DNA from 3 places in the Methylomonas rapida genome. Region 2 is predicted to be linked to each of the others. Evidence: riboswitches for the same ligand, from Rfam matches in the RefSeq annotation. Region 2 holds a riboswitch; each other region holds the start of a gene.
The links. A riboswitch is a leader RNA that binds a small molecule or an ion and turns the genes downstream of it on or off. The one in region 2 is predicted to bind cyclic di-GMP.
Positions count from the first base shown of each region.

Region 1: it holds a riboswitch for cyclic di-GMP, as region 2 does, so the genes downstream of both, NM686_RS11600 (hypothetical protein) here and NM686_RS01275 (choice-of-anchor E domain-containing protein) in region 2, are expected to answer to the same signal.
Region 3: it holds a riboswitch for cyclic di-GMP, as region 2 does, so the genes downstream of both, NM686_RS04785 (hypothetical protein) here and NM686_RS01275 (choice-of-anchor E domain-containing protein) in region 2, are expected to answer to the same signal.

Region 1 is NZ_CP113517.1:2,449,393-2,457,048, reverse strand. Features, by position in the region: gene NM686_RS11625 (carbohydrate kinase family protein) at 1-414, opposite strand, end outside; gene NM686_RS11620 (OadG family protein) at 607-846, shown strand; gene oadA (sodium-extruding oxaloacetate decarboxylase subunit alpha) at 938-2,743, shown strand; gene NM686_RS11610 (sodium ion-translocating decarboxylase subunit beta) at 2,804-3,931, shown strand; gene NM686_RS11605 (cupin domain-containing protein) at 4,009-4,299, shown strand; cyclic di-GMP riboswitch class I at 4,751-4,831, shown strand; gene NM686_RS11600 (hypothetical protein) at 4,900-5,721, shown strand; gene NM686_RS11595 (hypothetical protein) at 5,696-5,983, opposite strand; gene NM686_RS11590 (transposase) at 6,512-6,688, opposite strand; gene NM686_RS11585 (REP-associated tyrosine transposase) at 6,752-7,234, shown strand; gene NM686_RS11580 (SulP family inorganic anion transporter) at 7,409-7,656, opposite strand, start outside.
Region 2 is NZ_CP113517.1:273,648-281,303, reverse strand. Features, by position in the region: gene trmB (tRNA (guanosine(46)-N7)-methyltransferase TrmB) at 1-11, opposite strand, end outside; gene NM686_RS01285 (hypothetical protein) at 207-794, opposite strand; gene NM686_RS01280 (thrombospondin type 3 repeat-containing protein) at 887-2,842, opposite strand; gene NM686_RS01275 (choice-of-anchor E domain-containing protein) at 2,904-4,046, opposite strand; cyclic di-GMP riboswitch class I at 4,118-4,200, opposite strand; gene NM686_RS01270 (undecaprenyl-diphosphate phosphatase) at 4,759-5,586, shown strand; gene NM686_RS01265 (calcium/sodium antiporter) at 5,647-6,621, shown strand; gene NM686_RS01260 (MMPL family transporter) at 6,624-7,656, shown strand, end outside.
Region 3 is NZ_CP113517.1:1,002,757-1,010,412, reverse strand. Features, by position in the region: gene NM686_RS04800 (sulfotransferase) at 1-897, opposite strand, end outside; gene NM686_RS04795 (fused MFS/spermidine synthase) at 897-2,465, opposite strand; gene NM686_RS04790 (VPLPA-CTERM sorting domain-containing protein) at 2,657-3,463, opposite strand; gene NM686_RS04785 (hypothetical protein) at 3,529-4,269, opposite strand; cyclic di-GMP riboswitch class I at 4,364-4,443, opposite strand; gene NM686_RS04780 (hypothetical protein) at 4,750-5,013, shown strand; gene NM686_RS04775 (PilZ domain-containing protein) at 5,093-5,464, opposite strand; gene NM686_RS04770 (FHA domain-containing protein) at 5,470-6,114, opposite strand; gene pta (phosphate acetyltransferase) at 6,419-7,656, shown strand, end outside.

The DNA.
Region 1 (7,656 bases), 2.2 Mb from region 2:
TAATATGCATTTCGCCGAAATACCGACAAAATCGATGCTTTCGGTAGGCAATGGCTGGGTGTCGCCTTTGTAATTCAACAGCGCGCGTTTGCCATCGGGTTTGACCAGGACGGCGGACAACGGTGTTGGCGAATCGCCGCGAATCACGAAGCGCGTGTCAACCCCCGCCAGTTGCAATTCCTGCAAATGGCTTTCTCCATAAACATCGCGTCCTAGATAACCCGCAAAGGCGGATTTGAATCCCAATCGGGCGACTATGACGGCGGCGTTGGCGGCAGGCCCGCCACCGCAGCCCAGCAAACTGTCGGCGAATAGTTTTTCGTCTTCGGCGGGATGATGCGGCACGGAAAACACCAGGTCATAGCTGGCGTGGCCCAGGCAGAGTACGGCAAAATCGATGAGGGTTTCTGACATGTCTATCCTGTTTGAATCGGCGAGTTGATTTTCGTTAAACGAGAGAATTTTGCATGCCTCTGGCGGCTTTTTATGGAGCATTTATCCTAACGCGTTTTGTCGCCGACAGCATGGGATTTGGCGTATAAGATTGTTTAATCGAGAGGTTTTGGCGATAATGCGGCTTAACTTTGTATTAACGGATGGATCGGAATGAACGAACTCGTGTCGGCTGGAATTGAGCTCATGCTGATTGGCATGGGCATGGTCTACGCTTTTTTGGCGATGTTGATCGTCGCAATCAGGCTGATGTCGTCGGTATTGTTGCGGTTTTTCCCGGAACTTCCGGCGGGCCAGCATGCAGGCAATCATCACGGCGATGACCTCGGCACGATCGCAGCGATCAGCGCAGCGGTCCATCAGTATCGTAAAAAATATCAGCAAAAAAATTAACAGTCGTTCTGAATCCTGATTCAGGCGCATCGGCGAAATTCCCGCAAGGTATGGCTGCCGGACCCAAAAGGCATCATAAGGAGAAACAAGAGTGGCAAAGGTAAAAAAACCTTTAGGCATTACAGAAGTCGTGCTACGCGACGCCCATCAATCGATTCTGGCAACCCGTTTGCGCATTGAAGACATGCTGCCCATCTGCGAGCAGCTGGATCAAGTCGGTTACTGGTCCATCGAGTCATGGGGTGGTGCCACGTTCGACGCTTGTATTCGTTATCTCGGCGAAGACCCTTGGGAGCGTTTGCGCCTCTTGAAAAAAGCCATGCCCAACACGCGTCAGCAAATGCTGTTCCGCGGCCAGAACATATTAGGTTATCGCCATTATGCCGATGACGTGGTCGATAAATTCGTCGAACGCTGTGTCGTCAATGGCATCGACGTGTTCCGCATTTTCGATGCGATGAACGACATGCGCAATATCGAACGCGCGGTCAAGGCCGTATTGAATACCGATGCGCATGCCCAAGGCACGATTTCCTACACCACCAGTCCGGTGCATACCATCGATAAATGGGTCGAGCAGGGTCGCATCATCGAGGACATGGGCGCGCATTCGATCTGTATCAAGGACATGGCCGGCTTGTTGACGCCCTACGCCGCTTACGAACTGGTCAGCAAGCTGAAAAAAGCGGTTTCGATTCCCATTCATATGCAATGCCATGCAACGACTGGTTTGAGCGTGGGCACTTATGTCAAGGCGGTCGAGGCCGGCCTGGATAATGCAGATACCGCGATTTCATCCCTGAGCATGACCTATGGTCATAGTCCCACAGAAACCATCGTCGCCAGCTTTCAAGGACAGCCGCAAGATACCGGTCTCGACTTGGGCAAACTGGAAAAAATCGCCGCGTATTTCCGCGAAGTGCGGAAGAAATATGCGCAGTTCGAAGGCAGTTTGAAAGGCGTCGATGGTCGTATCCTGGTCTCGCAAGTGCCGGGCGGCATGTTGACCAATATGGAGAGTCAATTGAAGGAACAGGGCGCCGCCGATAAATTCGACGAAGTGCTGAAGGAAATTCCGCGTGTGCGTGAAGACTTGGGATTCATTCCGTTGGTGACCCCGACTTCGCAAATCGTCGGCACCCAAGCCGTATTGAACGTGTTGTCCGGGGAACGCTACAAAACCATCAGCAAGGAAACCGCCGGCGTCTTGAAAGGCGAATATGGCGCTTCCCCAGCGCCTGTCAACAAGGAATTGCAAGCCCGCGTGCTGAACGGCGCGGAGCCGATTACCTGTCGCCCGGCCGATTTATTGCAGCCGGAAATGGACAAATTGATCGCCGAAGTCAAACGCAAGGCCACGGCGGAAGGCGTTAAATTGGCGGAATGCGTCGAAGAAGACGCCTTGATCGACGGCATGTTCGCGCAAGTCGGCTGGAAATTCTTGCAAAATCGCGGTAATCCGGCGGCGTTTGAACCCGCGCCCAATCCCGAGGCCTCCAGTGCGGTCGCCGCAGCGGCCAGTCAGCCGGTTGCAACGGCTGGACCGACCGAGCTTTACACCGTCAATGTCGACGGACGCAATTACAATGTTGCGGTAGGACCGGGTGGGGCCAACCTTTCGATACAGGCATCCGCAGGCACGCCTGTCGGACCTGATTTGGTCGTAACGCCGCCGATAGTCAGTGGTCACGGCGTGGTGGTATCGCCCTTGGCCGGCGTGGTGCTGAAGGTTAAAGTCAATATCGGTGCGCATATTGCCGAAGGCGATGTGGTAATGGTCATGGAGGCAATGAAGATGGAAACCGAGATTCGCGCCAAAGTGGGCGGCATCGTCAGCGCGGTCAACGTCAAGCAAGGCGACAGTGTCGCGGTCGGCGACGTACTCGTCACCCTTTAATAACTTCTTGTGGCGGCGCTTGGGCTCCGCCATCTAGTCTGAAACCAATAAAGATCATTCATGGAAAATCTAAGATTGTTGTGGGAAAGCACAGGCCTCTACAACATCAGTGGCCCGCAGATCATCATGATGTCGGTGGGCTTTTTGCTGCTGTTTTTGGCGATTCGAAAAGGTTTCGAGCCTTTACTGTTGTTGCCGATCGGTTTTGGCGCGATTCTGAGTAACATTCCTGTCGCCGACATGACCGAAGAAGGAGGGATACTTTACTATCTGTATGGCGGCATCAAATCCGGCATGTTCCCCTTGTTGATTTTCATGGGCGTGGGAGCCATGACGGACTTTGGCCCGATGCTGGCCAACCCCAAAACCCTGTTATTGGGGGCCGCCGCGCAGTTTGGCATTTTTGGCACGCTGTTCGGCGCATTGGCATTGAATGGTGTGCCGGGCATGTCCTTCGATTTGAAACAAGCGGCGGCGATTGCGATCATCGGGGGCGCGGATGGTCCGACGGCGATTTATGTGGCCTCCAAATTGGCTCCGGAATTATTGGGTGCGATTGCCGTGGCCGCTTATTCGTACATGGCCCTGGTACCGTTGATTCAGCCGCCCATCATGCGGGCCTTGACCACAGAAGACGAACGTAAAATCGAAATGCAGCAACTGCGTACCGTCAGTCAAACCGAAAAAATCGTGTTTCCGCTGATGCTGGTTACGTTGACGGCGTTTTTGCTGCCATCTGCCGCGCCCTTGGTAGGCATGTTTTGTCTGGGTAATTTGATGAACGCCTCTGGCGTGGTGGATAGGCTCAGCAAAACCGCGCAGAATGAGCTGATCAATATCGTGACGATATTCCTGGGACTTTCCGTGGGTTCTAAACTGAGTGCCGAGGCTTTTTTGAAACTGGAAACTCTGGGCATTCTGGGACTGGGTGCGATTGCTTTTTCAATCGGTACTGCGAGTGGCGTATTGATGGCCAAAGTGATGAACCGCTTTAGCAGCACGCCCATCAATCCCTTGATCGGCGCCGCGGGAGTATCCGCTGTGCCAATGGCCGCACGGGTAGCCAATAAAGTCGGCCAGGAAAGTAATCCCTACAACTTTTTGTTGATGCACGCGATGGGGCCTAATGTGGCCGGCGTGATCGGCTCGGCCGTGGCGGCAGGTGTTTTGCTGAGTTTGGTGCGCTGATATTGGACAGTTTCGGCGAGACTGGGCCAGCAAAATGCTAGAATATCGCCTTATTTTCACTTGAATAGATTTGAGACATGACAGAAATCAAAATTGAACACAACCCCAGCGAAGAACGTTTACAGGAACTGGGCGTCTCCAACTGGGACATTTGGGAAAAAGAAGTTTCCAAATTCCCGATCGATTTCGACGAAACCGAATGCGCCTACGTGCTGGATGGCGAAATCCTGGTTACCCCAGCGGGAGGAGAGCCAGTACGTATTGTGCCGGGCGACTTGGTGGTATTTCCGGCCGGTCTCGATAGCCAATGGGAAGTCGTTAAACCGCTGCGCAAACATTACAGCTACGATTTCCCCAACGGCATTTAAGCCATAGTTATCTCTTGGTGCTACGATACCCGCCTTGCTGCGGGTATCTTCAGAGCCATCGAAGATAAAATCGCTCATCCATGCGGATTAGTGCATAAGGCATGGATTGAACTAACAAAGACATCTTCGGGCGGTTTTGCATCCAGCAAAGCCGCCATTTATAACGATTGTATACATGCCCCGTTGTCATTTTCGCCATAGAGGCGCAATCACGGTATGCAGGTTCCTGTTTTCCCATACAACGCTCGCCGAATGCTCATAGCCGCCAAATAAAATACTCTGCTCAATGGCTGTGGCCGAACAATTTCTGCTCGCTAGGAACTGCCTGAGTGTTCGTGGTTTCTCATCTTTCGATGATTAACTGTATCAATAAGGCAGATAATCTTTCTAAAAAATACTGACTTAAAAACTTGGTTGCAAGCACATAGCCCAGATGTTATATAGCGAAAAAATTCACCTTCGCTAAACCTATCCGTAAGGTAGGGACAGAAAGTCACGGATCCTCCAGAAATAGGAAAGCCGTACTGCCGAGAGAGACAGCGTAAAAGTCTCATCTCGCGGTTCGGCTTTTTTATGTCCAAAATATCAAAGGGGAGTGCCATGGCAACACATGCGAAATTTTTCCGGAACACAGTGAATGCGTTTTTTTGTTTGGCATTTTTTTGCGCCGGACAGGTACAAGCCGCATTTGTGGCTGCTTCCAGCAACATGGCGATCAACAACCTAAGATTTGCCTTGAGCGATACCAGCGCACAACTGCAGTGGACTGATGTCTGGTACGGTGATGTCAGAGCGCATGCGGCGGATTCCGACAGCGTTCCTGATAATGACAGCAATTCTTTATTTGGCAATGATGGCTCAATCCAGGCAATTGCAAACACAGCCCATGTCAGCTCCTTGGCTGACTATACTGTGGAAAATGGCACTCAAATTGGCCTTGATCCAAACGCCGGCATAACCGGCACGACGCATTCCGATCTTCACTTGGAACGCAAATACATGCAGGCCGATGGCTTTGCGGTGTCTGCCTTTGACAATTTCTTCACGATCACCAATCCCAATGCGACCGAAACCAGTGTATGGGTCGATTTTTTATTGGATTATCAAGGCAGTATTTTGGGAACGGCTGATGCTGAAGGCTTCTTTGTCGACATCACCCACATCGCTACCCTCAGACTATTTGACATCAACGGACTGTTGTCCTTTGATCAATTCCAGGATTCAATCTCTGGTACTAACACGACCATCCTGCACGAAAATCAAGGTACCTTAAGGGTTTCGTTCCTGCTCGATTACAACAAGACCTATCAAATCAGCGCGGAAGCAGACTCCGAAATATACGGCTATACGGTACCCACGCCGGCGACACTGCCCTTAATTTTATTGGGAGTAACCATCATGCGCCGTTTTCACAGGTGTTAGGCAAATTATCAATTCCGTCTGACAACAAATCCTTACCCCAACGGCAAGCAGGCGAAAGCCTAAAGGAGTTCATCATGAACCAAACTGCCCGGATTTTCTTCTTTGTAGCCACTTTTTTCACTGCCTTGGTTTTGCTTTCCAGTCCCGTCGAAGCCAAATTCATCGGTGCCAAACGGGTTTTCTGCATAACAGGCGCCACAGGTTTCACGTGTTCAGCAAAATCATGCTCAGATTGCCCTGAACAATGCAGTTCTGATGGCACAAGCCTCAACGGCCCCAGTAGTGAATGCTCAACGAACAGTTTCGTTTCTAATACCGAAGGGCTCTTTGGTGAAACCTACCCTGTCCTGACGACATCCAGTACTAACGAAGAAGGCTTGTCTCTATCCCTGCGTTATGCCAGCAACAATGCCAACGGCGAAAGCGCATCCCTGGACACCGTATTGGGCTTTGGTTGGAGTCACTCCTACAACATCTTTCTGTTCACCCAAGGCAGCGATGTATTCAAAATGAGTCCGGGCGGGATCGTCACCAAATATCAACGCTCGGGCAGGAGCGGTTCACTTTCATCCATTTCCGGCACACAGCAAACCGTCATCCAAAATTCCGACGGTTCGATCGATATTACCAATCGGCAGGGCGGCACAAGCTTCCACTTCGAAAAAATTCCCGGTAATCCGCTAAGAATCGCTGCCGTTGAGCCTTGGATGCTGAAATCCATCACTGACCGCAATAACAATAAAACAGAACTCTCTTACCAAAACGGCTTATTGGCCCTGGTGACCGATGCCTATGGCCGACAGTTCTTATCGTCGAGTGCTGTGTGGCTCATCCAGGTTTTTAAGGTGTGCACGCTGAGATTCAATTCATCAGCGATGGCTTGTATGCTGCGATTGCCTCGGCTATAGACTTTGGCCAAGGCTTGTTCTTTGAATTCATCAGAATAACGGGTTTTTGAATACTTCATGTTTAAATCTCAAATTTCATACAGTCTGAAAATTTGAGGCGACAACTATTCTGACGCAGGGGGATAGCAACCGAACTCAACAGCGGCACCTATTATTTGACGCTAACCGTCCAACGCTGGTATTACCTGTTCGATCGCTTCAACCGCTGGCAAATATTGGCGGATTCGTTGCGCTATTGCCAGCAGCAAAAGGGTTTAGAGCTCAATGGCTACGTGTTCATGCTGAATCATTTGCATCTGATCGTGACCTCGCCGGATGTAGCTGGTTTTCTGCGCGACTTCAAACGCTTTACCTCGAAGAAACTCAAGGAAAATATCGAGACCCATGAGTCGCGGGTTTTGGAGTTGTTTATCGACGAATCAGGAAAATACCATTTCTGGCATGATACCAATGCGCCAAAGAAAATCGAGAATCCGGCGTTTTATCTGCAGAAACTGAACTACATCCACGAAAACCCGGTTCGCAAAGGCTATGTCGAGCGACCCGAGTATTGGCGGTGGTCGTCCGCGAATTCGTCATCGGCACTGGTTGTGTCGTTTTTATGATCGTTCTTCTTTATGCCAAGACGATCGCTATGGTTCACACTGAGCGGTTTTGGTTGCAATTCTTGCACCGCACGAAGTTGGTAACCCCGTCCCGACATTTCGGCCTTTTTTCAAGCTTAGCCAAAACGTTCGAGGCGGGTTGAATAACCCGCCCCGCTGAGGTGTGATTGCTTTTTATAGCGCTCTATCTATTTCCCGAGGATATTTAATCCGGGCAGCCAGCTCATGTCCCGCATAGGCTATGTGATTATCTAGCCCGTGAATTTCGCAGTGCCCACCACGCTCCTTATAATCCGCTTGAAACGCATCGACGAAGTCCATTACGGTATGGTCGATCAAATAGATGTCGGCCAGATCAAAAATCACTTGGTGTCTATCCGGTAATGTCGCCAGTGCGCTCTTCAGCGCAATGAAATTGGAAA
Region 2 (7,656 bases):
GATTCGGTCATGAGCGTGGCGATATGGGTCGGATAAAACAAAGGCCGAAAGCTTGGCCTGGACTATGTTCATGTTGTCATCGCAATTTTACCCGGATATTCGCACCAGGCGGCGTAATCTCGATCGCTGGCGCGGGTGGAAGGCATTAAAAAGCAAAAAACCCCGGGTTGGCCGGGGTTTGCGTGAGTCCATGCCGAATCGACGACTTATTTCGGACGACGGCGTTTCATCGAGCCTGCCATGCCGACTAAGCCGGCGCCAAACATCCAGGCAGCGGCTGGTAACGGCACGACTTGTACCTGGCTATTGACAAAATTGACATCGAGTCCGGTCACGCCTTTTAGGAAGCCGATGCTATAGGCATCGTTGCCCAGAGCCAATGCGCTTATATCGCCTGCATTGCCGAGTACGCTGAAGGTAAAGCGGGCGATGCCGAAATCGGAACCCGCATTGCTACCGTTGGTGATGCTCATGAAGGCGTAGTCGATAAGTCCCGAAGCCGCGTGTGCTTCATTGATGAATGAAGATTCCCAGGGTGGATTGGCAACCGCGCTGGAAACATAACTCAGCACGCCAGGGTCCCACTGCAATGAGAAGGCCGCGCCATCGGGGGCCAAGGTGAAATTTTCGCCGATCAGATCGATCGTCAGTAGTTCGCCACTCGCTACGGCAAGATGGTCGCCCTGACTAAACCTGACCACGTTGGTCAGCGAGGCCGAAGCCTGGGGGCCAAATAAAAGCAGCGTCAGCAGGCCGCAGAACAGGGAAAAACGACGAGTGTTTTGGTTATGCATATTAAATCTCCAGTCAATGTTTTGGGTATTGGGTAACGATTCATGTCTTGCAGGTTCACGCAACATCCTTGTCGCGCTAGCCTTTCAATGGATCAAGGCAGCAAACCGGCGGGCCCTGGCGGCTTACCCAGATAGGTTTTTGCAATATTCAAATCCATAGGATCGACGATGCCGTTGCCATTGAGGTCGTGGTTGGGTGAAACCAGGCCCAGTTTGGCTTTCAGCGTGTTGAGATCCAGCGGATCGACCACCTTGTTCTGATTGAAATCGGGGTCGCAGAGATTGCCGTAACCGTCGCCATTGGTGTCGCGTTGGTTGGCGTTCGCGACCAAGGTGCAGTTGTCTTGATTGTCCGGCACGCCGTCGCCATCGCTATCGATCGCTGGCGCCGCGATTGTTTCGTTGAACTCGGCACTGGCGATCACACTGGATTTTTGGCTGGAGGCATCGAACATGGTCTTGAAGTCGACGACTTCGGCCGTGGCGGTGTCCTCGAACAAATCCCGGGCGAAGGCATGCGACAAGGTCTGGTACACCAGTTCGGCCTTGACCGTGTAGTTCCCGGCCGGCAAGTCGGCAATGCGATAACGAATTTGATCGCTGCCGCCGACGAAATTGCCGTCCGCCAAAGCCTCGCCGACCACGCGCACATCGGCTGGCGAGCTGGCCTTGTTGAAGCCGGCCGGCAGGATGCGGTTGTCCTTCAGGTATTCCTTGCCGCGCAGCAGGGTATAAGTCACTTCGCCCAGGTGATTGCCCATGATGGCTTCGTAGACTTGTACCTGATCCTGTGACGTGATCAGGTCGTAATGCGGCTCGAAAACGCCTTCTTGCTCGTCGGCATCCACACCTTCTATGCTGCCGTCGGCATTGACCTTGCCGGATTCCCACACCGCCTGATTCTGTTCATTCAGTACGACGACATGTAAGTGCGCGCGTCTGGACGGATAAGCGCTCGGCAGCTTGTGGCCGGTAGTGCTATTGATTTGCAACGTGAAATCCAGCGTGCCTGCGGTTGACTGCTGATCGATGACGCTCACCGTGGCGGCACTTTTCAGCATCGTGTCGGTTTTGGCGATGGTTTCGGCAAAGTTGTTGGACAACACGCCGAGCTGGGTTTTGTTGTTGTTCAATATGTCCAGCATCAACTTGTTCGCGCCCACCAAGTCATGAATCGCGAAGTTGTTGCGCTGCACGCTGTACCAGGGCGGCCGGGTGGTGATGATCACGCCGTCGGTTCGGCTCATATGGCAGCCTTGGCAACTTTTCTGATTGACGTAGCTGCTGTGCTCCCACTCCATGTAGGGCGTTTGTTCCGGAAACTCGCTTTCCGGCGTCGTGCTCAACACCTTGCCGTCTTCATCGACGTAAGGCGTTTTCAGGTTATGGCAGGATGCGCAAAGCTTGGACTCCTTGATATGCGCGCTATAGACCGGTGTGTAGCCGGTGTTGTTGATCATCGGATTGGCGAAAATCGCGGTGTCGCCGGGACCGCCGAATGGGCCATAGATGGTCTTGGTGGTATTGATGTTGAAATTGCCAGACATCGCCGGCAATGTGCCCAAGGTGCTTGAGTTCGGAATTTGGTGGCATAAGGTGCAGCTTACACCGTCCATCGCGGCGTCATGCCTGGGATGCCCTGCAGTCAGGATGCCGCCGTCGAAAAGCGTTTGCGTGGCCAGCGAGCCGTCTTTCTTGGCCTCGTAACTGGCCATCGGCGCATGGCATTTGCTGCATTTGTCGTTGATCAGCGCTTCCAGTTGCGGATGCTTGGCGATTTCGCTGCGCACCTTGGCGCGCCAGAAAGGATCGCGGGCCGAATTGGCCATCATGCTCGATGACCAGTCGGTGACGATAGACACATCGGCGCCGTTTTTGTCCTTGATGCCGTTATGGCAAAGAGCGCAATTTTGCGAGCCGGAAAAATGCGTCGTGGTAAATGCTGGGTTGCCGCCGGATGCCGGCGGCGCGACAAAGGTCCCGGCGACTACGACCGATACTGGCAACAAAGTCGCCAATGTCAGCATGATTATTTTTAGGGTTTTCATGACAGGTCTCGAATAGAGGGGAGAGCCGAACCTCCTGTTCCGCTCCGCCCTGCATTGATTTTTAAGCGAGGCTACGCTTACGGCGGCCGATGCCAACAAAGCCCAGCAAGGCGCTACCGAACAACCAGACAGCGCCAGGTAGCGGTACCGCCGTGACGTTGCCGATCAGATTCAGGGTCAGTTGATAGTTTTGACGCGTGCTGCCCGCGCCGAAATCCGCATCGGACAGGTTCAGCAGGTATTGCGCGCTGAAACTGCCAGCGTTGGCTGTCAGCAAATTGGCGATGAAGCTTTGGCTGCCACCCTGGGCCAGGTCGGCAAATGCCGACAGGCCGGTATCGAATGCCCCGGCATCGCCGCTGGCGATGACGCTATCCAGGTCCAGGCCGATACGGTCGGCATTGGCCAGGTTGAACAACCTAAAATTCAAGGACGCGGTGCTGTTTTGCGCAACATTGCCGAAATCCAGGGTCAGGCTGGTGGTTTCGGCGTCGGTGTCGAAAGAAGCCAAGGCGTGCAGCAAGTAGCTGTAGCTGGCCTGTAAGGTACCGGACCAATCGACGGTATACGTCGCGGATGAGCCGCTGGCCTGGCCCTTATAACTGGATTGGGTGACCGTGGCCGACAGACTGGGTAGCGTCAAAGTCGCGTCGACGCTGCCTGTGCCCGCATAGGCGTCCAGGTTGCTGCTGTCCACGCTGGCAGTGCCATGAGTCGCGGTGGCTTCTGACGTGGATGGCCCCCAGTTGCATGAGATATTTCCGGTTTTACCCATCGCCAATGAGCAGGAGCCGCCCTCCAGGGAAATCGCGGGAGCCAACGGGATCTGGGCGCCGGCTGCGACCAGGGCGGCGGAACTGGCGCCGCTTCCACTCACGGTTTTGCCTTCACCGTTGCCCTTATAACCGGAACCGGAAATGGATTGCGTGCGGTTGGAGTTCAGTTGCAGATCGACGCCGGTCAAAACCCCCATGGCGGCGTTGAACCGGGCTACCGACACGGTGGCCGCGCTTGCGCCGTCGTTGGTATTGGTTAGCGATTTCGGGCCGCTGGCATAGGGATCGTTTGGATAATCCTGCGCGGCCGTAACCGAAGCAGAGCCAGTGAAGTTGATCGGTCCGCTGGTCGTGGTCAAGGCGGCCTGAGAGATACCGCTTGCCCCCAGTAAGAGCGCAATGGCTGTCAATTGAAAATGTACTTGCATGAAATTTAGTCCGTTATGTTGTAGTGAATGCATTCCGTGATACGCGGCCTGGGCCGCCCCTCCTATCACATGAGGGCAATCCGGCTGTCTTGATCGTCGGCAAGACCCGTGACTTTCCGAGCCTCGTTTCGCAACGAGGTTGGCGATAAGTGAAAGCATTCAGGTCAGCAAGGATTTTTCATCACCCTGCCGACTTGCGATGCGTAGTCACTCCTAACAATATTCAAATGTTGTAATACTGTTACTTTTTGAATAATCAAAATTTGTGCCACTTGCTCATCTCCATGTCATCAATTGCCTACAGCGGGACGGAATGTTTTCCGGTAGCGAAGCGTGCAGTGCGGCTTCGGCGAATTACGGGATATGACCTATTCCGGTTGTGGGATATGCCGGATGTGGCGTATCGGGTTATCCGCTGTCGATTCTGGGCGTCAGTGGTAAGAACAATCGAACGGCCAGGGCGCCGGGTGGCCGCATCTGGGTAGGCAGGCGACATTTATGCGCTGCGTTGGAGGAAAATTTTGCCGGGGCTTGGTGATTCGCAGTCTAGGCTTGCTGGCTAAAGTTATGTAAGTGCTGGCATTTCGACTATAATCCGGCCCCGTTTGCATGGTTTTGGCCCTGCTGATTCCCAACTGCTTTCTAAATAGCAACTACCCGATCAATATGCTGATTTTTTTCTATACGCCGATTCGGCGCGGAGTATGCCGATATGGACATTGAACTACTGATTAAATCCCTGATTTTGGGCGTGGTCGAAGGTTTGACCGAGTTTTTGCCGGTTTCCAGTACCGGTCATTTGATTCTGGCGGGCGATCTGCTGGACTTTAACGACGAAAAGGCCAAGCTGTTCACCATCGTGATTCAGGTTGGCGCCATCCTGGCGATTTGCTGGGAATACCGCGTCAAGATCGGCTCGGTACTGGCGGGCTTGACCAGCGAGCCGCGGGCACAAAAATTCGTGCTGAACCTGGCCATTGCCTTCATGCCGCTGGCATCGCTGGGCTTGTTGTTCGGCAAGCATTTGAAAGCCTTATTGTTCAAACCCATTCCAGTGGCACTGGCATTCATCGTCGGCGCGCTGGTGATCATCTGGGCGGAAAAGCGGGAGCATAAAGTCCGCGTGCATGAGGTGGAGGACCTGAGCATGCTGGATGCGCTGAAGCTCGGTATCGCGCAAGCCTTTGCGCTGATTCCGGGCACGTCGCGTTCCGGCTCGACCATCATCGGCGGCCTGTTGTTCGGCTTGTCGCGCAAGGCGGCGACCGAATTCTCGTTTTTCCTGGCCATACCCACGCTGATTGTCGCCAGCTTGTACGATTTGTACAAACACCGCGACTTATTGCATCTCGACAGCGATGCCGCCTCGTTCGCGGTCGGTTTGATGGCGGCCTTCGTCAGCGCGCTGGTCGCGGTGAAAGGATTGCTGCGTTATATCAGCCATCACGATTTCATCATTTTCGCCTGGTATCGCATTCTGTTCGGCCTGGGCGTGATTGCCACGTCCTATAGCGGCCTGGTGCAGTGGACCGTCGATTGATTTGATCGCGGTATCGTGTCGCGCGTTTCCCCCATTTGTTGATTTTTTGAAAGGTAATTTATGGCTTTGCCACTGTTGATGATATTTCTGGGCTTGATTATTTTGGTCTGGAGCGCCGATTTGTTTGTCGAGGGCGCGGCCGCGATCGCCGATCATTTAGGGATGTCGCCGATACTGATCGGCATGGTGGTCGTGGGTTTCGGTACGTCGGCGCCGGAACTGTCGGTTTCCGCGCTCTCCGCATTGGAAGGCAGCCCCGGTATCGCCCTCGGCAATGCCTATGGCTCCAATATCACCAATATCGCGCTGATCTTGGGCGTCACGGCGGTGATCAGCCCGATCGCCGTGCATTCGCAAGTGATCAGAAAGGAACTGCCCATTCTGTTCGGCGTGACCTTGCTGGCCATCGCCCAGCTTTATGACGGTGATTTGAGCCGCCTGGATGCCGCCCTGGAATTGGTCGTATTCGCGGCCGTCATGACCTGGATGGTGATTCAGGGCATGAAAACAGCGAGCGCCGATAAACTTGAGCAGGAAGTGCAGGCCGAACTGAAGGAACACGCCATGTCGCAATTTCAGGCCTGGATTTGGCTGATTGCCGGTCTGGTGCTGCTGGTGATCAGTTCGCGCATGCTGGTTTGGGGCGCGGTATCGATTGCGCGGGACCTGGGCGTCAGCGATCTGGTCATCGGCTTGACCATCGTCGCCATCGGCACGTCGCTGCCCGAGCTGGCATCGTCGATCATGGCCGCGCGCAAGGGCGAACACGATTTGGCGGTCGGCAACATCATCGGCTCCAATTTGTTCAATACCCTGGCCGTGGTTGGGGTGGCCGGCGTGATTCATCCGATGTCGATTCCGCTCGAGATCGTCAATCGCGATTGGCCCTTGATGGCGCTATTGACGCTGGCGCTGTTCGCGATGGGTTACGAACGCAACGGTAACGGCAGTATCAATCGTCTGGAAGGCACAGTGCTGATTGCCGTCTACGCGGGTTATACCCTTTATTTGATCAACACGGTGGTGAGCGCTTAACCATGTCGATCGAACTGCATTTACGCAATCTGGCCTATCGCTGGAGTAACTGGTTGCTGTATTCGCCCGCGCTGGTGCTGGCCGCGGCGGCAGTGCTGGCCTATCTGGCCGTGGAATACACGGGCACGCATCTGAGCGTCAACACGGATACCGCCGAGCTGATCGCGCCGGAATCCCAATTTCAGCAGAATCGGCGCAAGTTCGAGCAGCAGTTCGGCCAGGAAGTGCATACCCTGCTGTTGGTGCTGGAGTCCTCCAGTCCGGAATTGACCAAGGCGGCCGCGCAGCGCCTGGGACGGGAATTAAGGGCCGATAGCGAACATTTCAGTAAAGTCTACCGTCCCGACGAAAACGTATTTTTCCAGCGCAATGGCTTGTTGTATCTGGATAGCGACAAGCTGCAGGATTTTTCCGTGACGCTGGCACAGGCCCAGCCCTTCATCGGCCGCATTTCGCAGGACCCTAGCCTGAACGGCTTTTTCTCGATTTTCGAGGATGCGCTGAACGCCGAAAGCAAGACCGAGGAAGTGCCCATCGACCTGATGTCGCTGATCGACAAAGTCAGCACCTCCCTGCATAAGACTTTGAATGGCGAGACCGACCTGCTGTCCTGGGAAAAGTTGATCGCAGAGAACAATATCCGGGAAGGCCAGTCCGACAAGGCTTTTATCTTCGTTACGCCCAAGTTCGACTATAGCAGCATTCTGCCGGTCGAGCCCGCCATCAATGCCGTTCGCGCCGCCGCCAACAAGATACAGGACCCCAACATGCCGGCGGTAAAGGTCTGGGTTACCGGCGAAGTCGGGCTGGAACATGACGAAATGGCCGGCATGAGCGAGGGCACGTTCAATGCCAGCATTTTTTCCGTCGTGCTGGTCTGCGGTATTTTGCTGATCGCTTACCATTCCTGGCTGTTGATGTTGGCCACGCTGCTGACGCTGACCTTGGGCATGATTTTCTGCGGCTTGTTTGCTTCGGTGGCGGTCAAGGAACTCAATCTGATCTCGGTTGCTTTCGCGGTTTCCAACATCGGCC
Region 3 (7,656 bases), 730 kb from region 2:
ACCCAGCAAAAAAGCCGGTGCCGGCAAACCGTCGTTAATGACATCCTCGACAGGCCAACGCTTCAGCAACGCGGCGTTAAATCCCTGGCTATTGCTTTCCAGCGTTTCGAAAAGGGATTCGCGCTGTTCCGGGCCGAGAGGCGAAAGCGCGCTATGCTCCCTGCCGGCGCGAACCATGGCCGCGAAAGCCTCGTCATAACGGCCTATTTTATCCAGGATCACGGCCTTTTCCAGCCAGGCACGCGCGGTCTGCTCGCGGTCGTCATTGCGTTCTATCACGCGGTTCAATCGATCCAAGGCTTGTTCGGGCGCCGCGAAACGGGCTTCCAGAATCGCCAGCAGGATATTGCATCCCGGATGATCGGGTAACAACTGGCAAACCTGGCGAGAAACCGGCAGCGCTTCCTGATGCCGATTCATCCGCACCAAACACAAGGCCAGGTTATTCAAGAAAACCGGGGATTTGGGCGCAAGCGTTAGCGCGAGGCGCGCCAAGCGCTCGGCGGCATTCACTTCTCCCCAGTGCGTCAGTTGCGCCGACAGTTCGACCAAAAAACGCGGATCGCGGGATTTGGCGGCTTGACGCTCCAGCAGCCTGGCGGCCTGCAGCAAACAACTTATGCCCTCCTTGCGTCGATGCAGCCAGCATAGCGCCTGACCTAACCCCGCCTTGAAATAAGCATCCGCGGGTTTGGCATGGGCCAATTGGCGAAAGCACCGTTCCGCTTCGGTGAAATTTCCCGCCGCCACGGCCTGCCGGGCTTGCCGGTGCAATGGCTCGATGTCTAAGGGAATGGCCGAAACGCTACCCGGCCTGTCGGCGCAACACGCCTTGAATTTTTTTCCGCTGCCGCAAGGGCATGGCGCGTTTCGGCTGATTTTCGCGGCATTTTGCATCACAGTACCAACAACTCCGGCGCCACGCGCTTGATGAATAATTCGCGGTAGATTTCGGCTTTCCTGATTTGCATGCTTTCCATCGGATTATAGTCGTCGCTGATGACGATGCCCTCGCTGTCATCGAGGGCGTATTCGTGGTCGATCAACCATTGCACGCGCGGGTCGCGGCTATTAGGGTCCAGTTCCATGGGTTGGTTGGCGGCCAAAAAGATGAAATCCGTCATTTCGGTCTTTTCGGTAACGAATACCCGCACATGGGGCAAAACCCGTTTCAGCGTTTTATGCACAGACGCCACCGCGGCCGTGCCCTCGCCGCGCGTGAAGCCGACATAGTTCAAGGCCAGCATGCCCTTTTCCGTCAACAAGCCGCGCAAATCGCTCAACATCTCTCTCGTCAGCAAATGCACGGGCTCCGTGCCGCCCGTGAAACAGTCATGAACGATCAGGTCGTATCGTTTGCGCAGTTTTGTTATTTCATACCGCGCGTCACCCACGATGAAATCGCCGGTAGGCTTGAAATCAAAAAACTTCAATGACGCATCAGCCACCACGGGGTCGATTTCTATCGTGTCCGTGGTCAATCCCCTGGCTTTCAACTGCCGGGCGATATGCCCGCCACCCAAGCCAATCAAAAGCGCATCATTATGACTAGGCAGCAAAATCGGCAATGAACTGATGATGTTTTGATAATCCAGCAGGGTCCGGCCATCCCGCAAGGCGGTGGCGCTTAACACCGAGGCATCCGACAACAGCAGGCGCGTGCCATTTTGCGGATTGTCCACCACCCTGACCCAGCCATAATTGCTTTCCGCTTGATGCATGACCTTGAAACCGCTGTCCGTTAGTCTGGAAGTCGCGTAACCCTTGGCACTGAGCAAGCCGGCGACCAGGGCGATGAATAGCAACGGAATTATCGTCGAAATGCGGGCAAAGCCGGATTTGTCCTTTATCATCAGGGCAATGGCCCAAAATGCCAGCACCCAGCCGAGCGTGAAAATGATGGTTCTGCTGCCAAACGCCGGCAGCAAAAAGAAACCGAGCATCAAGGTAGACAGCACGCTGCCCACGGTGCTGATGGCGTAAACGGAGCCCACCGTACTGCCGACATCGTCCAGTGTTTCGGTCGCCAGTTTGATGACAAAGGGCCCCACCATCGCCAAGGCCGTCAACGGCAGGAAAAATAACAACATGGCGCTGGCAAATGCGCCAGCCCGCATCCCCAGTGGATTGGTCAGGTTCAAGATGGGCCCGCTAAGGAAGGGAATCAAACTCGTCGCGCAAGCCGCCAATAGGATCACGTGCGCCAAACGAAGGCTTGGGTATCGGTCCGCCAGAAAACCGCCGAGATAATAGCCCAAAGCCAAGGCAATCATTGTGACCGAAATCAGCGCAGACCAGACATATAGGCTGGCGCCGTAAAAAGGCGCAATGATTCGGGTACCCAAAAGTTCCAGAATCATCACGGCGCCACCGCTGAGGGTGACAGTAAGCCATAGAAAAACCTTGCTTGGCGCCGCGTCGAGACGAGACAAACTTGCGGGATGATGATTGTTGTTTTTGGCCATAGGATTCAAAAAGTTCAATTTTGGATAGTCAATTTTTACCCATAAAAAACCCCGAACCGGCTCCATTCCGTGATTCGGGGTCGTCTGCCTCCTGGCAAGGTCAATCCATTAACATCCCTGCGTTCTAAATCATCCTGTTCAAAACGTGTTGCCCATTTCCCTCAGGCTGTCCATTTTCCTTGAGATTTCGATCAAGCCGCACGTTTACGCCGGTTGATGCCCGCCACGCCAGCCAACGCGCTGCCGAACAACCAGACGGCGCCAGGAACGGGAACCGGCGCGGCAGTGGCAACCGAGAACGTATATTGGCGCGAAGCCGGTGATTGGCCCATGCAGCTCGAATCGTTATCCGGGCATACGCCGCCCAAGCCAATCAGATAGTAACCCGCCTTCAAGCCAAACAGATTCAAGGTTGCCGCGCTCGCCGACGCACTTGCGGCGCCACCGCTCAAAAAAGGCGAATTGGTGTTCCAGGCGCCGCCATGGGCGACATCATCGAGATCACCATTCTTAAAGGAAAGGCCGTTTTGCGCATAACCGACCCAGCCATCGTGTCCATCGACGATATTACCGATGTCATTATTCGTGGTCACGCCACCGTCATTGCGACCGCGCACCTGATTGTATTCATGGAAGCCACCGCCTTCTGCGATGGCGCTGGTACCGCTGGTCCAAATGCTAAACCCCCCGGTATTTAGAGGCTGGTTAGTCCCTCTAGAAGTCAAACTGAATCCGACATTGAACGTGTTTCCAGCGGCTATGTCCGCCTGCGTACCAACCTGTAATTTGAACCAGTCGGCTGTATGCACCCAGCCCATATTGCTTTTGGCTTGAATATCCGACCAGGATTTGTAAGGCGTCGCATCATCGCGCGAGATCGTGTCGCCGGTGAAAACGCCCAACGATACGGCGGTAAAGGCGCTGGCCTGGGTGGATACGGAGATTGCGGCCACGCCCAAGATCCCGATAATGGCTTTATTTAGTCGTTTCTTTGTCATCAAGAATTCCTCTGATTTTCAGTACATAAGGCCTTGGCTGCAAAACCAAGGCCCGCGAGATGCCGTTAAGCCGCAACCACTGCTTTACGACGACCGCAGCCGATCAATCCGGCCATCGCGCTGCCGAACAACCATACCGCACCCGGAACAGGGACCGGCGCCATACTGGCTTGGATACCATATGTGCCAGAGTGAGCACCGCTAGCTGGATCGATGGCGCCACCGGCCGTGATGGTATAGCTGCCCGCGGTCAGAAAAATGGTCAGGCTTTCGGCGTTTGTCAGGCTGTTGTTGACGGCTTGCAAAAATTCCAGCGTGCCCGATTGACCCGAGTTGTTATACAGCGTCATGTCGCCATTCGCATTCCAGCCGCCTTGCTTACCTTGCGCGGCGAAATCGATCCATAACTCGCCTGTAGCGCTGTTCGTGGCGCCTTCATACGTCGAAGCAGGCAACAAGCCTTTGTACAAGCTGAAACCCACGTCGGTGAGCGCGGCAACCGTGCTATAGGTAGGCGTGCTAGCGTTTGGCAAACCCGCGGCAGTCAAATTGGCATAAGTGCCTTGCCCCAGGCCTGTAACATCGATTTTCACTTGTTGATCGGTCGCCAGGGTAAAGCTAAAAAACGCGCCATGGTGGCTATCGCCCCAATCAGCTTCCGCGGCATCAGCCCAACCGACATTGCTGGTCACTGAACGTTGGAATGGACTTAAAACACTCAAGTCACGATAGGACACGTGAGCGAATGCCTGGCTGCCGCATAGCAAGCTAGCCAGGGCCAGTAACGACATAACGATTTTTTTCATAATTTCCTCTTTATACTGTTGACAAGATAAGTAAACAGTAATGTTCAAGACAAGGTATAGCCCTAACCTCCATCTTGACCTCCCCATCACTAAAGGAGGCGACCCGGCTATCTCATTTCCTTGAGACCCGTGGCTTTCCGACCCCGCCTCGCGCCGGGTGTGGCCAGGCTGACCTTAGCTCTACCAAACAATCTGATGCGATATTTTTGGCCAAAACGCTCACAACAAACTCAACCCAATATTTTGGAGACAGCTTTCATGCCAAAACCCACTAAAGCACTAGGTTTCAAAAAATTACATCATTCGGTAATATTCTTAAAATGTTTTTTCGCGAATAGAATTATGGGAAATCACGCAGTTTTCAGGCCAAATGCCTCAATCTCGATCGCGGACTTCCAGGCCATGGCCGGCCAAATTGCGCCTTTGTAAAATGGGCGCAATAATTGCTTGATCAACTCAATCTATTACGGAGAATTTTGCATGCAAAAAACCAAGGACATGCCAATTTGGGTATTTCTGGCATTTTCGAGTATCGAGACGCGAAGAGGCGCGCTGATTTTGCTCTGGAGCAGCATCGTCTTCAGCTTTTATTGCATCCCCTGGAGTCATTATTTCAATGACAGCCAATGGATAAACAAACTGTTTTTGATGGATGATTGGGAGTGGTTTGCCATGATGCTGCCAATGACACTGTGGTATTGGCTAAGCCTGAGGTGGCTGGATAGAAAACAGGCCTGGATTTAATGCCCGCGCACCAGTAAAGACTACCAGTCCCGCGGTTGCAGAACCTCAAAACCTGAAAACAGGGCGCCGTCGAAGAAAGTTACCAGCCGCCCAGCGCGCTCAACTCACGCTCCAGCAACGCGCTATCCCCCAGATTGAGTTCCACCAGCCGGCGTAGATTGGTGATGCTGTCGATGTCGATATCGTCACATTTGAAACCGGCCAGCGTGCCAGAACCGTGAGCAAAAGTCAGTTTCATGCGTATGGATGCTTCGTCGGAGAGGTTCAGTATCAGCATGCAAGGCGTCGTCGCCGAACCCGGCCAAGGCTTTTCCAGATTCAATAGACAGCCTTTCAGTGAAATATCGACAATCCGGCAAGGTAGCGTGAACTCATCGTTCAGCAACGATGCCTCGGCGTCATAAAAGATGCGCTGGAAATGCCTTTTCTCGCCGTCTGTTTTTGCCGTCACCCGAATCACTCCAGGAAAAACTGCATCGGCGTTTTGTCCACCTCGATCACGTCATTGTTTCGCAGCAACGCCGTTCGCTCGCCCAATGGCTCCCTATTCAGCCGCAGTCCGTCGTGGCCCTGCAAGGCCGACACATAATAACCATCCTTACGCCGGGCAATGACTATCACGCCGGCGCCTTCGTGCCCGAGGCGCGTCATGGCCTTTTTCAGCGTAAGAATGCGACCGATATGAGGTCCATCCATCACTTGCAGCTTGCCTTCCTGCTGCCTTGCGCCCGCTTCGAGCTTCTCGTTCAAAAACTCCAGGTCAGGGTCCTGGGAAGACGCGGCTTGAGGCGATTCGACCGGCTGATGAAAAAATTCGGTCGCGTTGTAAACGATGTAATGCTTGCCGACATTGATGACGTCGTTGTTTTGCAGATTCCATTCCTTGGAAGGTTGATTATTGACCAGTAGCGGAAATTTTTCGTTGAGTTGCTTGATGACGCACTTGCCGTCCTTGATGACCGCCACGGCGTGGGCAGGCGCCACCGCCAAGCTATCGACCACTAATTCGTTGGTGTCGTCCCGGCCGATATGCACCACGCCGGAATCGTAAATACCTGAAAAAATGGGTTTATCTTTGAAATAGACGGTAAATTTTGCCATTGCTGTTTTTCTATAAGTCCCTGCGACCGAATTGTAGTATAGACGCTAAAAGGAAGCCTGCAGTGATATAAACGATAATTTTCGATTTTCTTACTTGGCAATTTTACGTCCACAAATCACACGCTCGGCTGCTCCGGGGACGTTGCAAATAAGCCCCCACATTCGCCTGAAAGCGGCATTCGCCCAGCGGAACGTCAATTCTGGCAAAATCCGTGAAGATAAACATCGACTCGATAACACAAAGGCCTATTATCCGGTCGAATTTACAGTAAAATCAATGCCGCCACCCTAGCCGACCATGACGATGACTAATTCTTCCACCGAAAAAAAACAACAATCGTTTCAATCGCGGAACCTTTATATTACAGGCGCGGACCGCAACAGTGGAAAATCGATCATCATGCTGGCGATGATGGAGATGCTGACGGGTTATGCCGGCAAAATTGGCTTTTTTCGCCCCATCATTCAAGCCGGCGACAAAAAAGACGAATTGATCCAATTCATTACCTATCGTTACCAGCCGGACATCCCTTACGAAGCCATGTATGGCTGCAAGAGCGACCATGCCCGCGCGCTGGTCGCCGATGAACAATACGATGAACTACACAAAATCATCCTGGGAAAATACCGGGCATTGAAGGCGAAATGCGACTTCGTGCTTTGCATGGGCTCGGACTATAGCCACCGCGACGCGGTTTTCGAATTCGATTTCAACGCCCAGGTCGCCAACAATCTGGATTGCCAAATGATGCCGGTGATACCGGGTTCCAGGCAAGACAATATACAGATTCTAAACAGTCTTGCCCACCTCAAGCATGAACTGCATCAGCATGACAGCGATGTGCTGGCGGTCATCATCAACGGTGTCGAACCCGGCCAGATAGAGCCGCTGCGCGCCATGTTGAGCCACCCCAACGATTTCCCGATTTACATCGTCCCGGTCGAGTTGTCGCTTGAAAAGCCGACCATAGGCAACATCGTACATGCGATGGGAGCGAAAATATTTTCCGGTGACAACAACGCATTGAGTCGCGAGGTCCATCAATACAAAGTGGCGGCCATGCTGGTGCCGGATTTTCTGGATTATGTCGAGACCGGCGACTTGATCATTACCCCAGGCGATCGTTCCGACATCATTCTGGCCAGCCTGATGGCTTACCATTCGACCAATTACCCGCAAATTTCCGGCTTGTTGTTGACCGGCAATCAAAAACCGGGCAAGCAAGTACAAGCCTTGATAGACGGGCTTGGCGATGCGCCCTTTGCAATTCTGGGGGTCGACTCCGATACCTTCACCACCGCGATGCGAATCAGCCAGGTGCCGGCCCGCCTGCATTCGCATGATGACAGAAAAATCGCCAAGGCTTTGGGCTTGGTCGAAAGCAACCTCGACATGAGCGAAGTGCGCTTGCGCTTGCGCAGCAACCTCACGCACAAGATGACCCCGCTGATGTTCGAATACGACCTGCTGCAACGCGCCAAGGCCAAGAAACAGCACATCGTGCTGCCGGAAGGCACCGAAGAGCGTATTTTACGCGCCGC